DNA from 3 places in the Erwinia rhapontici genome. Region 2 is predicted to be linked to each of the others. Evidence: predicted binding sites of a transcription regulator. Region 2 holds the regulator's gene; each other region holds the start of a gene.
The links. Region 2 encodes sigma-54, which starts transcription at its own class of promoters, with help from an activator protein. Its sites were predicted from a motif close to GTTGGCACANNTTTCGCTNT; they were not measured.
Positions count from the first base shown of each region.

Region 1: a site for sigma-54 is predicted at 1,615-1,634, ahead of glnA (glutamate--ammonia ligase). Genes of this name have one in related genera too.
Region 3: a site for sigma-54 is predicted at 1,621-1,640, ahead of LJN55_RS03430 (circularly permuted type 2 ATP-grasp protein). Genes of this name have one in related genera too.

Region 1 covers NZ_CP085627.1:4,980,266-4,983,551, reverse strand. Annotated here, with positions in the region: gene glnA (glutamate--ammonia ligase) at 58-1,467, opposite strand; gene typA (ribosome-dependent GTPase TypA) at 1,903-3,286, shown strand, end outside.
Region 2 covers NZ_CP085627.1:557,698-560,983, forward strand. Annotated here, with positions in the region: gene rapZ (RNase adapter RapZ) at 1-249, opposite strand, end outside; gene ptsN (PTS IIA-like nitrogen regulatory protein PtsN) at 361-843, opposite strand; gene hpf (ribosome hibernation promoting factor) at 1,022-1,309, opposite strand; gene rpoN (RNA polymerase factor sigma-54) at 1,332-2,765, opposite strand; gene lptB (LPS export ABC transporter ATP-binding protein) at 2,814-3,286, opposite strand, start outside.
Region 3 covers NZ_CP085627.1:751,138-754,423, forward strand. Annotated here, with positions in the region: gene LJN55_RS03420 (transcriptional regulator) at 1-475, opposite strand, end outside; gene LJN55_RS03425 (cupin domain-containing protein) at 871-1,485, shown strand; gene LJN55_RS03430 (circularly permuted type 2 ATP-grasp protein) at 1,676-3,112, shown strand; gene LJN55_RS03435 (alpha-E domain-containing protein) at 3,106-3,286, shown strand, end outside.

The DNA.
Region 1 (3,286 bases), 630 kb from region 2:
GGCCTCCTTCGATTGCCGCCTTGCTGCAACATGAAATTCGTCGGGCTTACTTCTAAATTAAACGCTGTAGTACAGTTCGAACTCAACCGGATGCGGAGTCATACGAACGCGGTCCATTTCTGCTTTACGCAGTTCGATATAAGCTTCGATAGCATCGTCAGTGAACACGCCACCACGGGTCAGGAACTCGCGGTCTTCGTTCAGTGCAGCCAGGGCTTCGTCCAGAGAACCTGCAACTTTTGGAATCTCAGCTTCTTCTTCCGGTGGCAGGTCGTACAGGTTTTTGTCCATTGCATCGCCAGGGTGGATCTTGTTGATGATGCCGTCCAGGCCAGCCATCAGCAGTGCAGCGAAGCACAGGTATGGGTTTGCAGCAGGGTCAGGGAAGCGCGCTTCAATACGGCGTGCTTTCGGGCTGGCAACCACTGGGATACGGATAGAAGCAGAACGGTTACGGGCAGAGTAAGCCAGCATAACTGGCGCTTCGTAGCCTGGGACCAGACGCTTATAGGAGTTAGTGGTCGGGTTCGCCAGAGCATTGATTGCTTTAGCGTGTTTGATTACACCACCGATGTAGAACAGCGCCATTTCAGACAGGCCGCCGTATTTGTCACCCGCGAACAGGTTAGTGCCGCCTTTTGACAGAGACATATGGCAGTGCATTCCAGAACCGTTATCACCGAACATCGGTTTTGGCATGAAGGTCGCGGTTTTGCCGTAAGCGTGAGCGACGTTGTGCACAACATATTTGTAGATCTGAATTTCGTCAGCTTTTTTGGTCATGGTATTGAAGCGGGTTGCCACTTCGTTCTGACCCGCCGTTGCCACTTCGTGGTGGTGAGCTTCAACGACCAGGCCCATCTGTTCCATGGTCAGACACATTGCAGAACGGATATCCTGCGCTGAGTCGACGGGTGGCACTGGGAAGTAGCCGCCTTTCAGACCTGGACGGTGGCCTTTGTTACCGCCTTCATATTCTTTACCGGAGTTCCAGTAAGCTTCGATGTCGTCGATAGCAACGTGTGAACCTGAAGTGCTGCTGCCGAAACGGATATCATCGAACAGGAAGAACTCTGGCTCTGGCCCAAACAGAACGGTGTCTGCAATGCCGGAAGAGCGCAGGAAATCTTCAGCGCGTTTCGCGATGGAACGCGGGTCGCGGTCGTAGCCCTGCATGGTGCCTGGCTCGAGGATGTCACAACGGATGATCAGTGTAGAATCAGCAAAGAACGGGTCAATGACTGCGGTGGTTGAGTCTGGCATCAGAACCATGTCGGATTCGTTGATACCTTTCCAGCCACCAATCGAGGAGCCGTCAAACATTTTGCCTTCTTCGAAGAAGTCAGCGTTAACCTGATGAGCAGGGATAGTCACGTGCTGCTCTTTACCTTTGGTATCGGTAAAACGCAGGTCAACAAATTTGACTTCGTGCTCGTTCATCATCGACAGAACGTGTTCAGCGGACATACTTAACTCTCCTGGATTTTGTCATTGGCGTCGTGTTTAGAGAACTTCACCGGTGCGCTTTGCTATTCGCCGCGCTAACTCCGATAATAAAGATCTCTCACAAGCTTACAACCGTTGTGGAAACTGGCGTTTTTCGCTTAATGAGTATTTGCGAAATCTATGCCAACTTTTTTATTTAACGAAAAAAGCGCTATGATGCGCCCTCTCGTGAGACGAGGACTGCACCACGATGGAAGTCGCGCACCATTTTGGTGCCATTGAATGATAAATGGGCACTCTTTTGGTGCAAATTTTCGTCCAAGTGCAATGTTTGCACTGAAAATGGCTGTAAATGCAATCCGGACAGTTATCTTTATATGAAATATGTGATCCTGTTCAGTCCTTCGATTAATCCGTGTACAATAGCGCGCTATTTCTAATGCCTGAGGCAAAGCTGTGATCGAAAATTTGCGTAACATCGCCATTATTGCCCACGTTGACCATGGTAAAACTACCCTGGTTGATAAGTTGCTGCAGCAGTCCGGGACCTTTGATGCCCGTACCGAAGCAACCGAACGCGTAATGGACTCCAACGATTTGGAGAAAGAGCGTGGGATTACCATCCTCGCAAAAAACACCGCCATTAAATGGAATGACTACCGCATCAACATCGTGGATACCCCAGGACACGCCGACTTCGGCGGTGAGGTAGAGCGTGTGATGTCAATGGTCGACTCGGTGCTGCTGGTTGTGGATGCAATGGATGGCCCGATGCCGCAAACCCGTTTCGTGACCAAAAAAGCGTTTGCTAATGGTCTGAAGCCGATCGTGGTAATTAACAAAGTCGACCGCCCTGGCGCGCGTCCTGACTGGGTTGTTGATCAGGTGTTTGACCTGTTCGTTAACCTGGATGCGACCGACGAGCAGCTCGACTTCCCGATTATCTATGCTTCAGCCCTGAACGGTATTGCAGGCCTGGATCACAACGATATGGCGGAAGACATGACCCCGCTGTATGAGGCGATTGTTAAGCACGTCTCTCCACCACAGGTTGAGCTGGAAGCCCCGCTGCAGATGCAAATCTCCCAGCTGGACTACAACAACTACCTGGGTGTTATCGGTATCGGCCGTATCAAGCGCGGTAAAGTGCGTCCTAACCAGCAGATCACTGTGATCAACAGCGAAGGCAAAACCCGTAACGCTAAAGTCGGTAAAGTTCTGACCCATATGGGCCTGGAGCGTATCGAAGCGACTGAAGCGGAAGCCGGCGACATCATCGCTATCACCGGTCTGGGCGAACTGAACATCTCTGACACCATCTGTGATACTCAGAATGTGGAAGCGCTGCCAGCCCTGAGCGTTGATGAACCAACGGTTACCATGTTCTTCTGCGTTAACACCTCTCCGTTCTGCGGTAAAGAAGGTAAGTATGTGACTTCACGTCAGATCCTTGACCGTCTGAACAAAGAACTGGTGCACAACGTGGCACTGCGTGTTGAAGAAACCCCAGATGCTGACGCCTTCCGCGTATCAGGTCGTGGTGAACTTCACCTGTCAGTTCTGATCGAAAACATGCGTCGTGAAGGTTTTGAGCTGGCGGTATCCCGTCCAAAAGTTATCTTCCGTGAATTCGAAGGCCGCAAGCAGGAGCCATTCGAAAACGTGACCCTCGACATCGAAGAACAGCATCAGGGTTCTGTGATGCAGGCGATGGGTGAGCGTAAAGGTGACATGAAAAACATGGATCCGGATGGCAAAGGCCGTGTGCGTCTCGACTATGAGATCCCAAGCCGTGGTCTGATCGGTTTCCGTAACGAATTCATGACCATGACTTCCGGTA
Region 2 (3,286 bases):
CAGAAGCTGCGGCGAAAAACAGTCTGGCAAATTGGTGAGCGCGGTTTCAAATACCTCCGGAGATTCCGGCATGTTACGTACATCGATACTCACAGCAGCAGATATATTGCGCTCAGCCAGCGAATGAGCCAGATCAGGTAGCAAGACTACAGGCAGGTTATCCACGCAGTAAAAACCCATGTCTTCCAGCGCGCGTAATGCCACTGATTTCCCTGAGCCTGAGCGACCGCTGACGATCATCAGCACCATTTCACTTTTCCCCCAATTTAACCCGCTTTCCCTTAGACCAGAAGCTGCACCAGCGCTGCGTTTCGCTGCGTTGCTGCAACTTCATTATGTCGGGGACTGTGGCAAGAATGACTAACTCTCTTCGTGATCTTCCGTGATGATCTCGTAAAGATCTTCATCGGATTGTGCGGCGCGCAGGCGACGCAGAACGGTTTTATCTGCCAGGCGCTTGGCAACCAGAGAGAGAGTATGAAGATGTGTTTTACACTGATCTGCTGGCACCAGCAGGGCAAACAACAGGTCCACGGGCTGATTATCAATTGCATCAAACGCGATGGGCTGGTCAAGGCGAATGAAGACACCGACTGCGCGTAGCGTATCTTCTTCCAGCTTGCCGTGCGGGATGGCAATGCCATTACCGATACCGGTGCTGCCCATTCTTTCACGCGTCAGAATCGCTTCAAAAATTGTCTGATGCGGGAGGTTAAGCTGTTTCGCCGCAAGCTCGCTGATAATTTCCAGCGCCCGTTTTTTGCTCTGGCAATGTACGCCATTACGGGTACACGAGATGCTCAAGACGGAGCCCAGTTCCAGTTTCAAATCATTGTTCATCATAGTTTCACTTAACTTTTCACTTCCGCAGGCAGGACACTCTTTACCAGCGTTCAGATCAAGAGATTAACATGCCGTATTGATTAACGGCTCGTATTCCCGGAAGAATACGAGCCGATACCGCTTTCAGCATATGCCAGTAGAAGCGGGTTGCTGAAACACCATCAATGCATTGTGAGATTTAGTGTTGTTTTAGCTTATCTTTGTGTTTATTCAACTGGCGAGTCAGCTTGTCGATCAGGCCGTCAATCGCCGCGTACATATCTTTATCTTCCGAGGTGGCATGCAGCTCACCGCCATTCACATGCAATGTTGCATCGGCAATTTGCGTCACTTTCTCCACTTTTAAAACAATATAGACCTGGTTAATCCGGTCAAAGTATTGCTCCAGTTTGGCAAACTTCGCTGTCACAAACTCGCGCAGTGGCTCGGTGATTTCAACGTGCTGTCCAGTGATATTGAGCTGCATAGTGTCTTCCTTCTCTGTTCGTTCAGACCAGCTGTTTGCGCTGATTTGATGGCGGGATGGATAAAGACTCTCGGTATTTTGCCACAGTGCGCCGTGCCACCATAATTCCCTGTTCGGAAAGCATGGAGGTGAGCTTGCTGTCGCTGAGTGGTTTGACGGGATTCTCCGCCGAGATTAATTTTTTCACCAGTGCACGGATCGCCGTTGAGGACGCTTCGCCCCCTCCTTCGGTATTGACGTGACTGGAGAAAAAATACTTAAGTTCAAAAATACCACGTGGACTGTGCAGGTATTTCTGGGTGGTAACACGGGAAATGGTCGATTCATGCATTTCGACGGCACTGGCAATATCAGCCAGCACCATTGGGCGCATATACTCTTCGCCCTGTTCGAAAAAGGCCTGCTGCTGATCCACGATACAGCGTGTCACTTTCAGCAGCGTATCATTTCGGCTTTCCAGGCTTTTAATCAGCCACTTGGCTTCCTGCAAATTACTGCGGATAAACTGCGAATCACTGTCGCTGCGTGAACTTGAGCCTAGTGAAGCGTAATGCTGATTAATCTTCAGACGCGGCACACTGTCTGCATTCAACTCGACCATCCAGCGATTACTGACTTTACGCACCAGCACATCTGGAATGACATACTCGGGTTCCTGAGTATTGATCGATTGGCCTGGGCGCGGGTCAAGCGTTTGAATGACCTGCATCGCTCCCTTCAGCACGTCTTCTTTAAGGCGTGTGACGCGCATCAGGCTGCGGAAATCATGGTTGGCGAGCAGGTCGAGATGCTCACTGACAATCAGCCGTGCTTCTTTCAGCAGCGGCACATCTGCCGCAAACTGGGAGAGCTGTACCAGTAAACAGTCGCGCAGATCGCGGGCGCAGACGCCTACTGGATCAAAACGCTGTACACGTTTCAGCACTGCTTCCACTTCGTCAAGGGTCAGCTCGTCGTTACCCATACTTTCAAGCACTTCCTCGAGCGACACGGTCAGATAGCCCGTATCGTCGACAGCATCGACAATGGAGGTCGCAATCGCGCGATCGGTATCGGTAAAAGGCGTTAGCTCCACCTGCCACATCAGATAGTCCTGTAGTGTCTGGGTCGTTTCACCCTGATAAACAGGTAACTCATCGTCATGGTAATCGGTACCCGTGCCTGACGGCGTACCAGCGGTGTAGATTTCATCCCAGGTCGCATCCAGTGGAAGCTCCTCGGGCATGTCTTTCTGTTCCAGCGCTTCCCGGGTATCCAGCGCTTCTGTTTCCTGATATTCGCGGGTATCAACTTCTTCGTGAATGTCGGTCTGTTCAAGCAACGGGTTACTTTCCAGCGCCAGCTGAATTTCCTGCTGTAGTTCAAGCGTAGAGAGTTGCAGCAGGCGAATGGCCTGCTGCAGTTGTGGCGTCATGGCAAGCTGTTGACTCAGCCTGAGTTGTAAACCTTGCTTCATATTCAGAGTATTAATTCCCCAGAAAACTTACCGAATGTGAACACCTTATCAGAGTCTGAACTCTTCACCCAAATAGACACGCTTAACTTGCTCATCGGCCAGGATCGCTTCCGGGGTGCCGTGGGCGATAAGATGCCCCTGGCTGACGATATAGGCTCTCTCACACACTGCCAGCGTTTCACGTACGTTATGGTCGGTGATCAGCACGCCGAGGCCGCTGTCACGCAGGTGTTCAATAATCTTTTTAATATCAATAACGGAAATCGGGTCAACACCGGCAAACGGTTCATCCAGCAGGATGAATTTTGGATTGGCGGCCAGCGCACGGGCAATTTCTACGCGGCGGCGTTCACCGCCTGATAGCGCCTGACCGAGGCTGTCACGTAAATGTTCGATGTGAAACTCTTCCAGCAGTTCATTAGCACGATCTTCACGCTGCTCACTGGTCAGATCATCACGAATTTGCAGCACCGCCATCAGATTATCGTAAACACTCAGACGGCGGAAAATAGAGGCTTCCT
Region 3 (3,286 bases), 190 kb from region 2:
GCTCCGCGTTAATCGTTGTTTCCGTTTCGGCCAGCCCGGGTAATATCGCAGGTTCTACCTGGTGCATATCCTGCGGGGGTATCCTCTCCTCTTGTACCGATGTCTGCTGCGAGGCATCGGTCAGGCTATCCGCTTCTTCTTTGTCATAGCAAATACGTTGGCAAAATTCTGCCTCAAGGATATAGCCCTTTTTAGGGATCGTTTTAATAATACGCTGCTGCTTGCCGTCATCCTCCAGCGCCACGCGCAGCGCATGAATCGCATTCGGTAAACTGTTAATACCAATAACCCGCCGTTCCCAAACCAGCGTAGTGAGCTCATCACGACTTAATGTTTTTCCAGCATTTTCAGCCAGTACTAGCAACAGTTTGAATTGATATTCGCCCAGGCGCCGTTCTTCACCACTGAGTTGATGGAGTAACGTACCGGACGAAAAATCGACGTACCAGTGGTGAATAATATAATCCGCTGTCATAGCTTGCCATTGTTCAGAAAAATCAGTGAATATGCTGGTGAATACTTCTGGCGATAATCGGTAATTATAATCTAATTTCCATAACAATTGCTGTAGTCGTAACGCATTAAAAAATTCAATGAAAAGGCGTCCTGTTATTTAAAGTGAGGCCACCCGGTAATGGGAAATAAATGTTACATACAGTAATAGTAACAATGTGTTATCGAGTGATCGTAAAGTCAAATCTCAGGGTGAAGGGGATGAGAGGTGGGTAACAACCAATGAATTTGGCTTAAGTTCAGTTAAATTAATAAGTTATGTGATCTGCGGCGTGGGGAAAAGATTGCAAGCTGGCAGAATAGTGCCACAATTAATTTAACAATCACTCAACAAGGCAATTTGACCAGGAGCCTGATATGGTGACCCATTCTCGCAGTGTAATGTTAATGATGTCGTTTGCTGCCGGGACCTTTGCTGCAGGTGCCTCCTCAAACCCGCGCCATCTGATGCTGGCGCAGCCCTCACAGGGCATCCCCAACAACCCGCTGCCGCTGATCATCTATCCACAGGTGGTGCCGGACGAGCCGGAAGAAGGGGCAGAAGAGATATCGCCAGACGATTTGGCGCTGTGGTTCCGCGCTGAGTTTGCCCGCCACGGTTGGCCGGTCAGCTGGCACGCGCCGATTTATCCCTACACCCATTATCACCCGAATACCCATGAATTGCTGGGGATCACCTGCGGCTGGGCCGAGATCCTGTTTGGTGGCGAAAGTGGGCGCATGGTCACCGTTTATGCGGGTGACGTAATACTGATACCGGCGGGTGTCGGACATCAGCAAATTGCCGCCAGTGATGATTTCATGGCCGTTGGTGCCTACCCTCCGGGCGTGACGCCCAAAACCCTGCGCGACGAGCAGGCATTGATGGAACAGTCTATGCTTGAAATAAAACGCGTCGCGATGCCCGAAACCGACCCCGTTACCGGTGGGGAAGGCGCACTGACTGAGGTCTGGCACCCGCTGACTCGTTAAGAATCTCTCTCATCGTTTGACCGGAATGCACCATATTGGTGCATTCTCATTCTACGCTTCGCTTTCCCTGACCCGATTTGTCACCAGGCTGTTGTTCGTTCCTCGTTCTGTGCGGGGTAGGCCGCTCATTCCGACTCTGGCACACTTTGTGCAACTCTTATTCAGGTTCACAGACAGCGGTAGGGAAATCATGAATCAAAGCTATGAAATAGCGTCACACTTTTATGATGAGATGTTGCTGAACGATGGACGCTATCGCGGGCACTATCGGGAATACTGGCAGTGGCTACAGCAGGCTGACCAGCAGGCGATTGCGCGCAAACGTGAAGAGGCGGAACTGTTGTTTCACCGCCTGGGGATTACTTTTAATGTGTATGGTGATGACGGCGGTGCCGAGCGTCTGATCCCGTTCGACAGCGTACCGCGGATTATTCCTGCCAGCGAGTGGGCAATGCTGGATAAAGGCATCCGCCAGCGCGTTCAGGCGCTGAATGCTTTTCTGCATGACATCTACCATGACCAGCGCATCCTTAAAGCCGGGATCATTCCCGCTGAACAGGTACTGGTTAACGATCAATATCAACCCTGCATGCAGGGCCTGAATCTGCACCGTAACCTCTACGCGCACATTATTGGCGTGGATATGGTGCGCAACAGCGATGGCGAATACTACGTGCTGGAGGACAATCTGCGTACCCCGTCCGGCGTCTCCTACATGCTGGAAAACCGCAGAATGATGATGCGCCTTTACCCGGAGCTGTTTGCCGATCAGCGCATTGCCCCTGTCGAACGTTATCCGTCTCTGCTGCTACAAACCCTGCGCGAAAGCTCGCCGATCAACGATCCGGTGGTAGTGGTACTGACACCGGGCCGCTTTAACAGTGCCTACTTTGAACACAGCTTCCTTGCCCAGCAAATGGGCGTGGAGCTGGTGGAAAGTGCTGACCTGTTTGTCAAAGATGGCGCGGTGCTGATGCGCACCACGGCCGGGCCGTGCAAGATCGATGTGATCTACCGCCGGGTGGACGATGCCTTCCTTGATCCTCTGGCGTTCCGGCCGGATTCGATGCTCGGTGTGCCGGGCCTGCTGTCGGTGTATCGTGCGGGCAACGTGGTGCTGGCTAACGCCATCGGCACCGGCGTGGCCGATGATAAGTCGATCTACCCGTATGTACCGGAAATGATTCGCTTCTATCTGGGGGAAGAGCCGCTCCTCAACAACGTACCGACCTGGCAGTGTCGCCGCCCTGATGAGCTCTCCTGGGTACTGGCTAACCTCGAAAAGCTGGTCGTGAAGGAGGTTCACGGTGCGGGGGGATACGGCATGTTGATTGGCCCGGTGGCCAGTAAACAGCAGTTGGCCGATTTCCGCGCGCTGTTACTCGCCAAACCACAGAACTACATTGCACAGAACACGCTGGCACTCTCCACCTGTCCGACTTTTGTCGATCAGGGGCTGGCCCCGCGTCATATCGACCTGCGTCCCTTTGCCCTGAGTGGGGCGGATATCCGGCTGGTGCCCGGTGGCCTGACGCGCGTAGCGCTGACCGAAGGTTCGCTGGTGGTGAACTCATCGCAGGGCGGTGGGACGAAAGATACCTGGGTTCTGGAGGATGACGCATGCTGAGTCGCACGGCCAGTGGCCTGTACTGGATGGCGCGCTATTTAGAGCGCGCAGAAAATATTGCACGCGTGCTCGACGTCACAAACCGTCTCTCTCTGATGCCGGTGCGCGGCAGCCACAATAATGAGCTGCGCGTGCCGCTCAATCTGACCAACACGGATGAACTTTACTGGTCGG